2 regions of the Geodermatophilus sp. SYSU D00079 genome follow, and region 1 is predicted to be linked to the other one. Evidence: predicted binding sites of a transcription regulator. Region 1 holds the regulator's gene; the other holds the start of a gene.
The links. The regulator LexA, encoded in region 1, represses DNA repair genes until DNA is damaged. The targets are predictions, from matches to a motif close to TCGAACANNTGTTCGA.
Positions count from the first base shown of each region.

Region 2: the regulator LexA is predicted to act here: its motif matches at 2,052-2,067, upstream of ACI79E_RS10575 (DUF222 domain-containing protein).

Region 1 is NZ_JBJGZS010000013.1:60,856-68,732, forward strand. Features, by position in the region: gene ACI79E_RS12680 (vitamin B12-dependent ribonucleotide reductase) at 1-1,550, opposite strand, end outside; gene nrdR (transcriptional regulator NrdR) at 1,647-2,204, opposite strand; gene ACI79E_RS12690 (hypothetical protein) at 2,618-3,247, opposite strand; gene ACI79E_RS12695 (LysM peptidoglycan-binding domain-containing protein) at 3,420-3,716, opposite strand; gene lexA (transcriptional repressor LexA) at 4,323-5,072, shown strand; gene ACI79E_RS12705 (hypothetical protein) at 5,241-6,230, opposite strand; gene ACI79E_RS12710 (phosphatase PAP2 family protein) at 6,271-7,020, opposite strand; gene hflX (GTPase HflX) at 7,148-7,877, opposite strand, start outside.
Region 2 is NZ_JBJGZS010000010.1:45,983-53,859, forward strand. Features, by position in the region: gene ACI79E_RS10565 (hypothetical protein) at 1-395, opposite strand, end outside; gene ACI79E_RS10570 (DUF3253 domain-containing protein) at 468-719, shown strand; gene ACI79E_RS10575 (DUF222 domain-containing protein) at 821-2,032, opposite strand; gene ACI79E_RS10580 (Lrp/AsnC family transcriptional regulator) at 2,176-2,649, opposite strand; gene pdhA (pyruvate dehydrogenase (acetyl-transferring) E1 component subunit alpha) at 2,864-4,003, shown strand; gene ACI79E_RS10590 (alpha-ketoacid dehydrogenase subunit beta) at 4,000-4,980, shown strand; gene ACI79E_RS10595 (dihydrolipoamide acetyltransferase family protein) at 4,983-6,485, shown strand; gene ACI79E_RS10600 (AGE family epimerase/isomerase) at 6,489-7,655, shown strand; gene ACI79E_RS10605 (SRPBCC family protein) at 7,731-7,877, shown strand, end outside.

The DNA.
Region 1 (7,877 bases):
GCCCCGACCGGGCGGATGGCGTCGTTGGCCGCGGCGTGCTTGCGCATGACCCGGGCGTGGGCGTCGGCGTTGCGGGCGTAGCCCTCGTACGCACCGACGATGCCGGCCAGCTCCGCCGAGCGGCGGTAGGCGGTGCCGGTCATCAGCGAGGTGATCGCCGCGGCCAGCGTCTGGCCGCCGCGCGAGTCGTACGCGTGGCCGGTGGCCATCAGCAGGGCGCCGAGGTTGGCGTAGCCGATGCCCAGCTGGCGGTAGGCGCGGGTGGTCTCACCGATCGGGTCGGTCGGGAAGTCGGCGAAGCAGATCGAGATGTCCATCGCGGTGATGACCAGCTCGACGGCCTTCACGAAGGTCTTCGCGTCGAACGTGCCGTCGTCCTTGAGGAACTTCATGAGGTTCAGCGACGCCAGGTTGCACGAGCTGTTGTCCAGGCTCATGTACTCCGAGCAGGGGTTGGACGCGTTGATCCGCCCGGTCTCGGGGTTGGTGTGCCAGTCGTTGATCGTGTCGTCGTACTGGATGCCCGGGTCGGCGCACTCCCAGGCGGCCTGGGTGACCTTGCGGAACAGCGACTTGGCGTCGACGGTCTCGATGACCGTGCCGTCGAGGCGGGCCCGCAGGCCGAAGTCGGTGCCGTCCTCCACCGCACGCATGAACTCGTCGGAGACCCGGACGGAGTTGTTCGCGTTCTGGTACTGGACGCTGGTGATGTCCTTGCCGCCGAGGTCCATGTCGTACCCGGCGTCGCGCAGCGCGCGGATCTTGTCCTCCTCGCGCGCCTTGGTCTCGATGAACTCCTCGATGTCGGGGTGGTCGATGTCGAGGACGACCATCTTCGCCGCACGCCGGGTGGCGCCGCCGGACTTGATGGTGCCGGCGGAGGCGTCGGCGCCGCGCATGAAGGAGACCGGGCCCGAGGCGGTGCCGCCGGAGGACAGCAGCTCCTTGGAGGAGCGGATGCGGGAGAGGTTCAGCCCGGCGCCGGAGCCGCCCTTGAAGATCAGCCCCTCCTCCCGGTACCAGTTGAGGATCGAGTCCATCGTGTCGTCGACGGCGAGGATGAAGCACGCGCTGACCTGCTGCGGCGCACTGGTGCCGACGTTGAACCAGACCGGCGAGTTGAAGCTGAAGTACTGGTGCAGCAGCATCCAGGTCAGCTCGTGCTCGAAGATCTCCGCGTCGCCCTCGGTGGCGAAGTAGCCGTGCTCCCGGCCGGCCTGGCCGTAGGTGAGCACCACCCGGTCGATGAGCTGGCGCAGGCTGCTCTCCCGCTGGGGCGTGCCCACGGCACCGCGGAAGTACTTCGTCGTGACGATGTTGGTGGCGTTGATGCTCCACTCGGCGGGGAACTCCACGCCGCGCTGCTCGAAGTTGATCGAGCCGTCCCGCCAGTTCGTCATGACGACGTCCCGGCGCTCCCAGGTCACCTCGTCGTACGGGTGCACACCGGCGGTGGTGAAGACCCGCTTGACCTTCAGGCCCTTCCCCCTGGTCGGCGCCTTGGCGGCGCGACGCGTGCGGCCCGACAAGCGGTCCTCGGTCTCGGTCACGGAGCTCTCCCTGTGTTGTGGGCCCTGGTTCGTGGGCAGTCGCGGCGGCTGGGGAAGAGAGCCGCACTCTGTTCTAACGGGTGGTGCTGACAGTTCTCAGGTGCCGGCGACGCTGCCGTCGGGGGCGGCCTGGGCCCGCCCCGCACCCCGCCGGCGGACGACCGGCGGGTCGTTCTGCATCCCAGGGAGCGGCAGGGTGCCGGCGGCGATGTGCCGGGCCCGCAGCTCGGTGATCTCCTTCTCGAAGTCCTCGAGCGAGGTGAAGGCGCGGTAGACGCTGGCGAACCGCAGGTACGCGACCTCGTCGAGCTCGCGCAGCGGTCGCAGGATCGCCAGGCCCACCTCGTTGCTGGGCACCTCCGCGGCCCCGGTGGCCCGGATGGCGTCCTCCACCTGCTGGGCGAGCTTCTGGAGCTGGTCCTCGTCGACCGGTCGGCCCTGACAGGCCCGACGGACGCCGGCGATGACCTTCGTGCGGTTGAACGGCTCGCTCACGCCGCTGCGCTTCACCACGGCGAGGACGGCTTCCTCGACCGTCGTGAACCGCCGGCCGCAGGCCGGGCACGACCGCCGACGACGGGTGGTCGCGCCCTCGTCGGCCTCGCGCGAGTCGATGACCCGGCTGTCGGCGTTGTGACAGAAGGGGCAGCGCACCGCTCCTCCCCCTCTCCGGCGCGGCTCTCACCCGCCCCGCCGACGAACCGCGGCACGGGCGGCCACCACGCCTCCCCGGACCGGCTGTGGACCCTCCTGGGGACATCCGGTGGACGCCGCGGGGAGAACCTGAGGACCGGTCTGTGGACGGGCTTACATCCGTGCAACTACTAGATGTAGGGGAACCCTAGGACCACCCCCACTAGATGTGCAAGCCGGGACACGCCCCGCGTGTTCCGGTCCGGCTCGCGCGTGACCAGCAGCGTCCTCCTGTCCCAGCCGTCACCGGGACACGCCGCGACACACCGCGCGACGCTCACGCAGTGGCAGGGAATGGGTGTATGGCGGGTCGCCGCGCGGTCGGTCGCGGTACCGGTCGACCGCTCCCGTCTCTGGCGACAGGGCGACGAGGGTCAGGCGCGGATCGAGCCGTCCGGCCGCGGGATGCGGGGGCGGGCGATCCGGTCACCCAGCCGCATGGGCCGGGTCAGGCAGTCGGCCTCGGCGCGCTGCAGCGGCATCGCCGCGGTCCCGCCACCCGGGTGGGACCCCGGCTCGTCGCCCCTCTCGTCGGCGGCGCGGTGCCGGCCGGTGACGGCGGGAGCACGGTGCCGGCCGGTCACGTCCGCGCGGACCGCGGGCTGCTCGGCCGTCACGTCGCCGCCGTGCCGCCGCCGCCGACGCGGCGGCTCGGCACCGGTCGCGACGGCACCGTCACCGGCGGGCCGGAGGCCGGCGACCAGCCGCTCGCGGGCGGCGGCGCGCGTCCAGGACACCGTCGGCGACGCGGCGGCGACGGTGGGCTCCGGGCGCGAGGTGGCGGCCGGCGCGACCGCCTCGGGGAGGCGCAGGTCGGCCAGGTCGGTCCACGACTCCCGGACCGAACCGGCGACGGTGACGCGCACCCGGACCTCGCAGGCGCCGCCGGAGTCGTGCCGCCAGCCCAGGATCACCCCCGGCCGCCAGGCGCCGTCCACGTGGACCTCGACACCCGGCGACTGCTCGGCGAAGACCGCTTCCCGGCGGACCGACATCCCTGACACGCCCCAGACCGTAGGTCGCCGGACGACCACTGACCGTGAACGACCGGGCGCACAAGCTTGACGAACATGGGCCGCGGGTCTTGTCGCTCCCTGGCCCCACGGCAGCGTCCCCGCAGGTGGACGGGCCACCCTGGGCAGCACCGCACCCGGGCCGGCTCCCGGCGCCGCTCACTCAGGGCAGCCGCAACACCTGGCCGGGGATGACGACGGCGCCGTCGAGACCGTTCAGCTCCTCGATGGCGTCGACCACGGCGCGCACGTCCTGCTCCCCCCCGGCCACGTCACCGGCGATGGACCACACGGTCTGCCCCGGCTGCACGACGACACTGCGCTCGCCCACCAGCCGGAGGTCACCGGACCCCCCGTCCAGCAGCGGGGCGACCCACGAGCCCAGGGCCAGCCCCACCCCCAGCGCCAGGACCACCGAGAGGCGGCGGGCCCTGCGGGTCAGCCGCACCCCGGGGCGCACCGGCCGGCCCGCCGGGCCACAGCCACCCCGTGCCGGACGGCCAGGTGCCGACGAGGCCCCACGGCCGGGCACGGGCCGCGTCGGCCGCGCGCCCGGACGGACGCCGCCCGCCGCGCCGGAGCGCCCCCCACCGGCCGGGGCCGGTCGAGTCGGCACCACGGCCGGTCGAGTCGGCACCACGGGCGGACGGGCCGGACCCGCCGCGGGCCGGACCGGCCCCGCCGATCGCGCCGCGCCCGCCACGGATCGAGCCGCCCCGGCTCGCGACGGGGCGGGACCGGCCGCGGAGCGGTGCGGCGGGCGCGGCGAGCCGTGCCCGCCCGGCGCGGGGACCGCCCGGAGGCGGGGCCGCCAGGGCACCTGCACCGCGTCGTCGAACTCCAGGACCGCCTGCTGCACGCCTGCCACGACCGCTCCTCTCACTGATCCGGACCATCGAACAGGTGTTCGACCCGGATGTCTGTGCGATGTCTACCGGATGGCTCCGACGAAAGCCACCGCACCCACCGGCCACTTCGAACACGTGTTTGATCCGATGCGTCCGGCGCGCTACGGTCGCCCGGAAGGACGAGACGCGCTGCGCGGGCAGCCGGCGAGGAGGCGACGGTGGCGGAGAAGAGTGGTGCGTCGGGGAGCCGCCGGAGGGCGGCGGGCCGGCCCGCGACCACCGAGACGGCAGCCGTGCGCACGTTCCCCGACCGGGGCGAGGCCGGCGACGGTCTCACCCAGCGTCAGCGGCGCGTGCTGGAGGTCATCCGCGACTCGATCGAACGCCGCGGCTACCCGCCCTCGGTGCGGGAGATCGGTGAGGCGGTCGGGCTCTCCTCCGCGTCCTCCGTCGCCCACCAGCTGACGGTGCTGCAGAAGAAGGGCTGGCTGCGCCGTGACCCGAACCGGCCGCGGGCCCTCGACGTCCGCCTCCCCGGCGACACCTCCGGAGAGGCCCCGCAGCCGGCCGCGACCGGCTCCGACGAGACCCCGGCCCCGACGTACGTGCCGCTGGTCGGGCGGATCGCCGCCGGTGGTCCCGTCCTGGCCGAGCAGGCGGTCGAGGACGTCTTCCCCCTCCCCCGCGAACTGGTCGGCGAGGGCACGCTGTTCATGCTCAAGGTCGCCGGCGACTCGATGGTCGAGGCCGCCATCTGCGACGGCGACTGGGTCGTCGTGCGTCAGCAGCCGACCGCCGAGAACGGCGAGATCGTCGCCGCGATGCTCGACGGGGAGGCGACGGTGAAGACCTACAAGCGCCGCGACGGGCACGTGTGGCTGCTGCCGCACAACCCGGCCTACGAGCCCATCCCCGGCGACGACGCCACCATCCTCGGCCGCGTCGTCACGGTGCTGCGCCGCGTGTGACGCCCGGCTCGGACCGGTCTGCCGGAGCCTGACGGTCCCGGCGGACCGGCACCCGCGTCCCACCCGGGCAGCCGGGGTCCGGGCCACCGTCCTCGCGGCCCCGACCGGCGCCCGCGGTCGACCCGATCGACGGGTGCCGTGCACGCCGGCCCACCCGCCGGGAATGGGTCAGGTGCGGCGGCGCAGTCTCCCGCCCACCCACACGAGGGCCGTGGCGACCAGCGCGGCGACCACCGCGGCCGGGACCAGCGGGATGCCTCCGTCCGACGTGGTCAGCAGCCCCGGCAAGCCGCCGTCCGACGCCGATGCCGCAGCCGGACCGGCGGAGGCGCTCCCCTCGGGGATCGGGACGACCGTGACGTCGGTCGGCACACCCTCGCCCGCGACGACGACGCCGCTGCCGTCGGCGGTGAAGCTGATCGCCTCCCCCTGGGGCGCGTCGGGCAGCGCCATGCGCACCGGCTCCCCCTCCAGGGCCCCGGCGACGTCCGAACCCGACAGCGGCCACACGTAGGCGTCGGTGTAGGTGCGCAGCGCCACCCGGCTCCCGTCGGCCGACACCGCTCCTCCGGTGACCATGAGCTGCCCGGCGCGACCGACCGGCCCACCGGTGGTGCCGGTGAGCGTGAACTCCACCCCGGCCACCTCGGTGAGCGCCACCGTCCCCGACTCGACCAGCGCGGTCACCGGTCGGTAGACCTTGCTGGCCCCCAGGACCTCCTTGGAGACGAGGTGGGGCGTGCCGTCGGGTGCCAGCAGGAGCGCCTCGACGTCCCGCGGGCCGTCGGGATGGGCCAGCCGGTAGAGCCCCGTGCTGCCGTCGGGCCGCAGCGCGAGCAGCGCCACCGTGTCGCGGGTGCCCTCGTTGTCCCCGGTGTCGGCCAGCCACACCGTGCCGTCCGCGCCGACGGCGAGGTCCTCGGGGTCGTAGGGGTCCACCGGCGCGCTGCGCACCGTGAGCACCCGGCAGGTGGCGTCCAGGACGAACACGTCGATCTGCTGGCCGCCGTCGTTGATCGCCAGCATCCGGTCACCGACCACGACCAGCCCGGACAACTCGGGCAGGCGGGGGTCGGTGATCTGGCACTGCGTCGACGGGCCGGACTGCGCCGCGTCCTCGGCGGACGCCGGCAGGGCGGTACCGAGGACGAGCGCCACCGCGAGGGCGGCCCCCGCCGGACGTCGCCCTACGGCACCGCTACGCGGACGGCCGGCCAGCTCGGGCACCCACCCAGCGTGACAGCACGACTGCGTCCAGCCCGTGAACCACGCCCAACAGCAGGATGCCGACCGACGCACCCACGACGGCGTCGGTGACCCAGTGGAAGTCCAGCGACACCATGGCCACCCCGGTCGCCACGGGGCCCGCGACGCTGAGCAGCCGGAACGTGCGCTGGACGGCGGGGGCGAGCCGGAACTCGACGGCCTGCCAGCGGGCCACGCCCCACATGAGGACGGCGTTGGCCACGTGCCCGGAGGGGTAGGACGCGCCGTCCCGGTAGAAGAACGACCCGGGGTAGGCCGGCGCGGTGCGGCCGGTGCCGTACTTGAACCCGTAGACCACGACGGTCAGCAGGGCGAGTGCGACCAGCACGCGCAACAGCGGGACGACGGTGCGCCGGCGCCAGACGAGGTGGCCGACGAGGACGGCGAGGACGATGAGGATGAAGCCGCGCCCACCGAGCTGGGTCACCGCCCACACCGGCCAGTAGGCGGCGGAGTCCTTGAGGTCCCAGGCGCTGACCACCTCGGAGACCCGCAGGTCCATCCGCTCCAGCGTGCCGCGGCTGAGCAGGTCCACGGTCACGCCCACGGTCACGAGCAGGGCGGTGGTGAGCAGCCACCACGGTGGGCGCCCGGGCGCGACGACGCGCGGGTGCGGCGCGGGCCGGGCGCCGTCCCCGGACAGCTCGGCCCCGGGCCGCCGCTGTACCGCGCCGCTGGTCACGCGCCTCACGGTACCGGCCCGTGACGTGTTCGTGACCTCGCCCGACCGGGCGAGGCGCGCCGGCCGAGGGGCCCCGGACACGCCCGTGGCACCGGCCGGGCGGCCGGTGCCACGGGGTGGGCGACGGTCAGGCGACCGGCGCGCTGAACTCCTCGAGGGCGGCGGAGAGGGCGCCGTCCACCCGCGCGGTCAGGCGGGTGCCCCCGTCCTCGTGCTGCTCGCTGAGGACCTCGCCGTCCCGGTGCACCCGCGCGACCAGGTCGCCGCGGTCGTACGGGACGAGCACGTCGACCTCGACGTCGGGGTGCGGCAACCGGGCGGCGACGATCTCCCGGAGCTGCTCGATCCCCTCGCCGGTGCGCGCCGAGACCCACACCGCGCCCGGCAGCGCCCGCCGCAGGGTCAGGACGTCGTCCTCGGTCATGGCGTCGACCTTGTTGACCACGATGAGCTCGGGCACCGCGGCGGCGTCGATCTCCCCGAGGACCACGTGGACGGCGTCGATCTGACCCAGCGGGTCGGGGTCGGAGCCGTCGACGACGTGCAGCAGCAGGTCGGCGGCGGCCACCTCCTCCAGGGTCGACCGGAACGCGTCGACCAGCTGGTGCGGCAGGTGGCGCACGAAGCCCACCGTGTCGGTCAGCGTGTACTCCCGGCCGTCGGGCGACTGCGCCCGGCGGACGGTCGGGTCGAGTGTCGCGAACAGCGCGTTCTCCACGAGCACGCCGGCGCCGGTCAGCCGGTTGAGCAGGCTGGACTTGCCGGCGTTGGTGTAGCCGGCGATCGCCACGCTCGGGACGGCGTTGCGCCCACGGCTGGACCGCTGCGTGGCCCGCGCGGTCGCCATGCCGGCGATC
Region 2 (7,877 bases), on a different contig from region 1:
GGCGTCCAGGTGGTCGTGCCCCCGCAGAGGTCGGCGGACATCGGGTCCTCGCCGGGGTCGGAAGCGCCCATGGCGAGGACGAGGAACGGTCCGTCGCCGTCGAGCTCCAGCCCGCAGCTGGCCCCGGACGCCGCCGACACCACGCCCTGCTCCGCGGCCACGCTGCCCTTCCACACCACGTCGACGGCGAAGACGTGGAGGGCGGGGGCGGAGCTGCTCGCCCCGCCGTGCACCTCGCGGGACAGCAGGCGGCCGGTGAAGACGGCATCGGCCCGGTCGACCTGCCGGGCCAGGGGCTCCCCGGTGCAGCTGCAGGCCGACGCCGGGCCGGCCAGCACCCACCCGGCCGCCAGCAGCACCAGGGCCGTGAGCAGGCAGGTCGTCGTGCGGCGCACCGCGGCAGCGTCCCGCGGACCGCCCTCGACGGCCAGTGGCGCGGGCGCTGGCCGGCCCGCACCCTGTGCGGTGTGGACGACGTCGACGCGCACCTGGAGCAGACGATCGAGGCGCTGCTCGACGACCGGCGGGCCGGTGCCTCGATCTGCCCCTCGGAGGCCGCCCGCGCCGTCGACCCCGCCGGCTGGCGCGACCTCATGCCCGCCGCCCGGGCCGCCGCGGGGCGCCTGGCCGCCGCCGGCCGGGCCGAGGTCACCCAGGGCGGCACGGTCGTGGAGGTCGGCACCGCTCGCGGGCCCGTGCGGGTGCGGCGGCCGCGGTAGCCGTCGTCGACCGCTTCCGCCGCACCCTCAGCTCACCCCGGTCGGGGATCGCCGTGCGGGCGGCGCCGCCCGGAGGCGCGGCTGTACGCGGCTCTGGCTCGTCAGGCGGCGGCGAGCCGTTCGTGAGGCGGGAGGATCTCGGTGCCGTCGGGGCGCCAGGTGCGCCAGCGTCCGTCGGGTGGTCGCTCGACCCGGAAGCCGTGGTGGACCTGGGTGTGGTGCCGTTCGCACAGCAGTGCGGAGTTGTCCAGTGAGGTCTCGCCGCCGTTGACCCACTCGATGAGGTGGTGGACGTCGCACCAGTGGGTCGGCGCCTCGCAGCCGGTGAACACGCACCCGCGGTCGCGAGCCTCGACGGCCTTGCGCAGGTGCGGCGGCACCACCCGGTGGCTCCTGCCCAGGTCCAGGGGCAGGCCGTCGGGGGCCATCACGATCCGGGAGACGCTCGCGTCGCAGGCGATCCAGCGGGCCCGGGCGGCGGAGATCCGGGCGCCGAACCCGAGGTCGGCGGTGCCGGGGCCGGTGGCCGGTCCGACGAGGTCGTCGAGGTCGACGGTGACCGCGACGTGCGGCTTCACCGTGCGGAGCACCGGCAGGCCCCCGGCGGACAGCTGGTCGTCGCACAGCTGCACCAGCGCATCGCCGAGGGTCTGGGCGCGTGAGCGCAGGTCACCGGTACACCGGCTGGCGGCGGCGACCGCTTCGAGAGCGGCCTGGAACTTCTCCCCACCGACGGCGTCGAGCTGGACTCGGGCGGTGAGGCTGCCGTCGGTGTGCGTGGCGATCACGACCGACCGGCCCTCGGTCGGGTCGGGTTCGACGCCGTCCGGGTCGAGCCGGGCCAGGTAGTGCGCGACGGCCAGGGTCAGCTTCTGGGAGGGCAGCGTCCGCGCCGCCGAGGTCAGGGCGGCGTCGACCTCGGCGAGGTCCACGCCCTCCGCGTCGGCGGCGGCCCGCCGCTCGGCGGTGGCGACGGGCGCGATGGCCGTGACCTGCTCGGCGCTGACCTGTCCCGCAGCGAATGCCTCCGCCAGCGTGGGCAGGTGCTCCACTGCCCGCCCGGCGCGCACCAGCTGGGCGGCGGCGCGGGGAGAGAGCCGGGTGTGCCCCCGCAACCACGAGGGCATCGTCTTCAACCCGTCGTGCTCCGCGGCCTGCCGCACGTCGGCCACGCGGACGGTGCGGATCAGTTCGGCGTCCAACCGGTTGCGCGCGGCGAGCAGGACCGCGGTCCGGTCCAGCAGATCGCCGTCACCCAGCGCGTGCAGGTCGGCGTCCGCGAGGGCGTCCAGGACCGTGGTCAACTCGTCCACGAACACCTCCCACCAAAGGTCGATCAGGTGTTCGAAGTCTACCGCTGCCAGAGGGCTCGGGCGACCTGAATCCCCAGGTCAGGCGGCTGTCCCCGGATCTCGAGTGCCCCCTTGCGGGGCCGCGCATGGTTCCTGTACGGAGCTCAGTCGGCGCCGGCGGCCCGGTCGAGCAGAGGGCCCATCCGGTGGTCGACCAGCCGGCGCAGGGCGAGGGCGGTGTCGGTGCGCTGGACGCCGGGGATGGCCAGCACCCGCTCGGTGATCCGCCACAGGTCGTCGGCGTCGGTGGCCACCACCCGCACCAGGAGGTCGGCGACCCCGGACAGCGCCGTCACCTCGAGCACCTCGGGGATGTGGGCGAGCGCCTCCCCGACGTCGGCCAGGCTGCGCTGCACCACCTGCACGGTGACGTAGGCGCCGAGCCGGTAGCCCAGCGCCTCGGGGAGCACCCGGGCGTCGAAGGGGGCCAGGGCGCCGCTGCCCTCGAGCCGGGCCAGCCGCGCCTGCACGGTGTTGCGTGCCAGGCCGAGCTTCTGCGACAGCGCCATCACCGTGGCACGGGGGTCCTCGGTGAGGGCCCGCAGCAGGCGGGCGTCGGTGGCGTCGAGGGCCGGCACGGTGCTCAGTCTGACATGCGAGGACGTCCTAGTACCGAGCAATCTGCGCACCACGTGGGACGCCCCTTGCGCATCCCGGCGGAGCGGTGATCTTCTCGCCGGGGCGGGGGACGTGCCACGATGTGTGAGTGGCGCCACACCCCGGTGCCACGAGACGTCCACCACCGAGCGCGGCCGGCGACCCCGGCAGCCCGGTCGACGGAGGAGTGAGTGCGTGAGCGTGTCGAGCGCGACCACCGAGGTGGTCGACCCCGTCCCCGGGGCCGAGGCGCCCCACCTGCCGCAGCAGCCCGACCTGGTGCAGCTCCTGACGCCGGAGGGTGAGCGGGTCGAGCACCCCGAGTACTCGCTGGACCTTCCGCCGGACGAGGTGTGCGGCCTCTACCGCGACCTGGTGCTGGTCCGTCGGTGGGACGTCGAGGCCACGGCGCTGCAGCGGCAGGGGGAGCTGGGCATCTGGGCCTCGCTGCTCGGCCAGGAGGCCGCCCAGATCGGCGCCGGCCGCGCGCTGCAGCCCGACGACATGGCCTTCCCCACCTACCGCGAGCACGGGGTGGCCTGGACCCGCGGCGTCGACCCGCTGGACGTCGTCAGCCTGTTCCGCGGGGTCGACAACGGCGGCTGGGACCCCGTCGCCACCGGGTTCAACCTCTACACCGTCGTCATCGGTGCGCAGACCCTGCACGCCACCGGCTACGCGATGGGGCTCCAGCGCGACGGCGCGGAGAGCGCGACGATCGCCTTCCTGGGCGACGGCGCCACCAGCCAGGGCGAGGTCAACGAGGCGATGATCTGGGCGGCCAGCTTCTCGGCGCCCGTCGTCTTCTTCTGCCAGAACAACCAGTACGCGATCAGCGTGCCCCTGGAGCGCCAGTCGCGGGTGCCGCTCTACCAGCGGGCCGCCGGCTTCGGGTTCCCCGGCGTCCGGGTCGACGGCAACGACGTGCTCGCCGTCCTGGCGGTGACTCGGGCGGCGCTCGCCGCGGCCCGGGAGGGCCAGGGCCCCACGTTCATCGAGGCCTTCACCTACCGCATGGGCGCGCACACCACCTCCGACGACCCCACCCGCTACCGCCTGGCCAGCGAGCTGGAGGAGTGGAAGCTGCGCGACCCGATCGCCCGGCTCAAGGCGTACCTGTCCCGGAGTGGTGCGGCCGACCCCGCCTTCTTCGACTCGGTCGAGGCCGAGGCCGACGAGCTGGCCGTGCGGATCCGCCGCGGCACCGTCGAGATGCCCGACCCGCGGGGGTCGGCCATCTTCGACCAGGTCTACGCCGAGCAGACCCCGCACCTGGCCGCCCAGCAGGCGGAGTTCGAGGCCTACCAGGCGAGCTTCGAGGGAGGCCACGAGTGACCGCGCAGACGCTCACCATCGGCAAGGCGCTCAACCTCGGCCTGCGCAGGGCGATGGAGGACGACGCCAAGGTCGTGCTCATGGGTGAGGACATCGGCCGCCTCGGCGGGGTCTTCCGCATCACCGACGGCCTGCAGAAGGACTTCGGGGAGGCCCGCGTCGTCGACACCCCGCTGGCCGAGGCCGGCATCCTGGGCACCGCCGTCGGCCTGGCCATGCGCGGCTACCGGCCGGTGTGCGAGATCCAGTTCGACGGGTTCGTCTTCCCCGCCTACAACCAGATCGTCACCCAGGTGGCCAAGATCCACGCCCGCTCCCGCGGGAAGCTGGCCATGCCGATCGTCATCCGCATCCCCTTCGGCGGCGGCATCGGCGCGGTCGAGCACCACAGCGAGAGCCCGGAGGCGTACTTCGCGCACACCCCCGGCCTCAAGGTGGTCGCGGTGAGCAACCCGGTCGACGCCTACTGGGGCATCCAGCAGGCGATCACCCACCCCGACCCGATCGTGTTCCTCGAACCCAAGCGCCGGTACTGGGAGAAGGCCGAGGTCGATCCGGACGCCACGCCGGAGCCGCTGTTCGCCTCCCGCGTCGTGCGCGGCGGGGACGACGTCACCGTGCTGGCCTACGGGCCCATGGTGAAGACGGCGCTGCAGGCGGCGGAGGCGGCCGCGGAGGAGGGCCGCTCGCTGGAGGTGGTCGACCTGCGCACCCTCTCCCCGCTCGACCTCGACCCGGTGTACGACAGCGTGCGCCGCACCGGCCGCTGCGTCGTCGTCCACGAGGCCCCGGTGACCCTCGGTCTCGGCGCGGAGATCGCCGCGCGCGTCACCGAGACCTGCTTCCACTCGCTGGAGGCGCCGGTGCTGCGGGTGGGGGGCTACGACACCCCGTACCCGCCGTCGAAGCTCGAGGAGGAGTACCTCCCCGACCTCGACCGCGTGCTCGACGCCGTCGACCGTTCGATGGGGTTCTGAGCATGGGCGAGCTGCGCCAGTTCAAGCTCCCGGACGTCGGCGAGGGCCTGACCGAGGGCGAGATCCTGCAGTGGCTGGTCGCCGTCGGCGACACCGTGACGGTCAACCAGCCGCTGTGCGAGGTGGAGACGGCGAAGGCCGCCGTCGAGCTGCCCTCGCCGTGGGCGGGCACGGTCACCGCGCTGCTGCACGACGCCGGTGAGACCGTCGACGTCGGCACGCCGATCATCACCATCGACGTCGGGGGCGGCGGCCCGGCCCCGGCGGGGGACGGCGGCCGGCCGGCCACCCAGGCCGCCGCCGAGCCCACCGCCCGGACCGCCGAGCCCGCCGCCGGCCTGATCGGGGGCGCCGCTCCCGGCGGGCGGACCGCGGTCCTCGTCGGGTACGGCCCCCGCACCACCGAGGCCCGGCGGCGCCCGCGGCGGGCCGTCCACGCCCAGCCCGCGCCCACCCCGCTGGCCGGGTCGGCCGACGACGGCTCGCGCGGCACCCCGCTGCTGACCACGGCGCCCGACGCGCGCACCAAGCCGGTGCGGCACGGTGGGCTGGAGGTGGGCCGCGCCGCCGAGGCGCACGCCGCCGCCGAGGAGGCGGCGACCGCGCTGGTGGCCACCCCGGGTCGGGGGCGGGCCCGGCCGCTGGCCAAGCCGCCGGTGCGCAAGCTGGCCAAGGACCTCGGCGTCGACCTCACCGCCCTGGCCGGCAGCGGCCCCGGCGGCGTCATCACCCGCGCGGACGTCGAGGCGGCGGCCGCGGGCGGGCGGCTGGCCGCCGCACCCGCCGCCGCGCCGGTGGCGGCCGGGGCGGTCCAGCAGCGGATCCCGGTCAAGGGCGTGCGCAAGCACACCGCCGCGGCCATGGTGGCCAGCGCGTTCACGGCGCCGCACGTCACCGAGTTCCTGACCGTCGACGTGACGCGGATGATGAAGCTGCGCACCCGGCTGGCGGCCCGGCCCGAGTTCGCCGGGCTCAAGGTCAGCCCGCTGCTGTTCGTCGCCAAGGCGCTGCTGCTGGCCGCCCGCCGGCACCCGATGGTCAACAGCTCCTGGGACGAGGCCGCGCAGGAGATCGTCGTCCACGGGCAGGTCAACCTGGGCATCGCCGCCGCCACGCCGCGCGGGCTGGTCGTCCCGAACGTCAAGGACGCCGGCCGGCTCAGCCTCCCCGAGCTGGCCGCCGCGCTCGCCGAGCTGACCGAGACCGCCCGCGCGGGCCGCACCGCCCCGGCCGACATGACCGGCGGCACGATCACCATCACCAACGTGGGCGTGTTCGGCGTCGACACCGGCACGCCCATCCTGAACCCGGGCGAGTCGGCGATCCTGGCCTTCGGGGCGGTCCGCGAGATGCCGTGGGTGCACAAGGGCAGGGTCAAGCCGCGGCAGGTGACGCAGCTGGCGCTGTCCTTCGACCACCGGATCATCGACGGTGAGCTGGGCAGCCGGTTCCTCGCCGACGTCGGTGCGCTGCTGTCCGACCCCGGCACCGCGCTGGCGTTCTGACGCATGACCGACCTGCAGCGGCTGCTGGACTTCGCCGAGCGCTCGGCGGTGCCCGGCGGGTTCGGCTTCCTCGGCGGCGACGGGCGGGTGGACGCCGAGCGCCCGCTGATGACCTTCATCACCGCCCGCAAGACGCACGTCTTCGGGCTGGCCCAGCTCCTGGGCCGGCCCGGGGCGGCCGCCCTCGTGCGGCACGGCGTCGAGGCGCTCACCGACGGGCCGCTACGGGACGCCGCGCACGGGGGCTGGTACGCCACGGCGGACGACGACACCAAGTCCGCCTACGTGCACGCCTTCGTCGTCCTGGCCGGGGCGACGGCGACCACGGTGGGCGCGCCGGGGGGCCGGGAGCTGCTGGACGCGGCGCTCGAGATCTGGCAGACCCGCTTCTGGGACGACGACGCCGGCCTGGCGGTCGAGGAGTGGGACGCCGCCTGGACGACGCTGTCGGACTACCGCGGCGCCAACGCCAACATGCACGGCGTCGAGGCGTCGCTGGCCGCCGCCGACGCGCTGGGCGAGGACCCGCTGGCCGCGCGGCTGCGGCGCCAGGCGCTGCGCACCACCGAGCGGGTGGTCCACGGCTGGGCGCGGGAGCGGGACTGGCGGCTGCCCGAGCACTTCACCCCCGACTGGACGCCGCTGCCCGGGTACAACCGCGACGAGCCGGCCCACCCGTTCCGGCCGTACGGCGTCACGGTCGGGCACCAGTTCGAGTGGTCCCGGCTCGCGCTGCACCTGCACGCGGTCACGCCCGACCCGCCGTCCTGGCTGCTCGGTGACGCCGTCGCGCTGTTCGACGCGGCGGCCACCCGCGGCTGGGCCGCCGACGGGCACGACGGCTTCCCCTACACGCTGGACTGGGACGACCGGCCCGTCGTGGGCGCCCGCATGCACTGGGTGCTCTGCGAGGCGGTGGCCGCCGCGGCGGCCCTGGCCGCGGTCACCGGGGAGCCGCGCTACGCGGAGCTCGCCCGGCGGTGGCGGGCGCACGGGGAGGAGCGGTTCGCCGACCCGGTCACCGGCAGCTGGCACCACGAGCTGGCGCCGTCGGGGGAGATCGCCTCGGGCACCTGGGACGGGCAGCCCGACGCCTACCACCTCGTGCAGATGCTGCTGCTGGCCGAGGGCCGGCCGGTGCGGGGCAGCGTCGCGGCCGCGCTGCACTGAGCTGTGACGGACGTGTCCCGTCCGGATCCCGGGGGTAGGTCGTCCAGGACCAGTACCCGAGCAGAGGAGCTGACAGTGGCCAGCGTGCAGGAAGCCATCGACGTCGACGTGCCGATCCGCGTGGCCTACGACCAGTGGACCCAGTTCGAGAGTTTCCCGCAGTTCATGGGGGGCGTGGAGCGGATCACCCAGCTCGACGACACCCACACCCACTGGGTCACG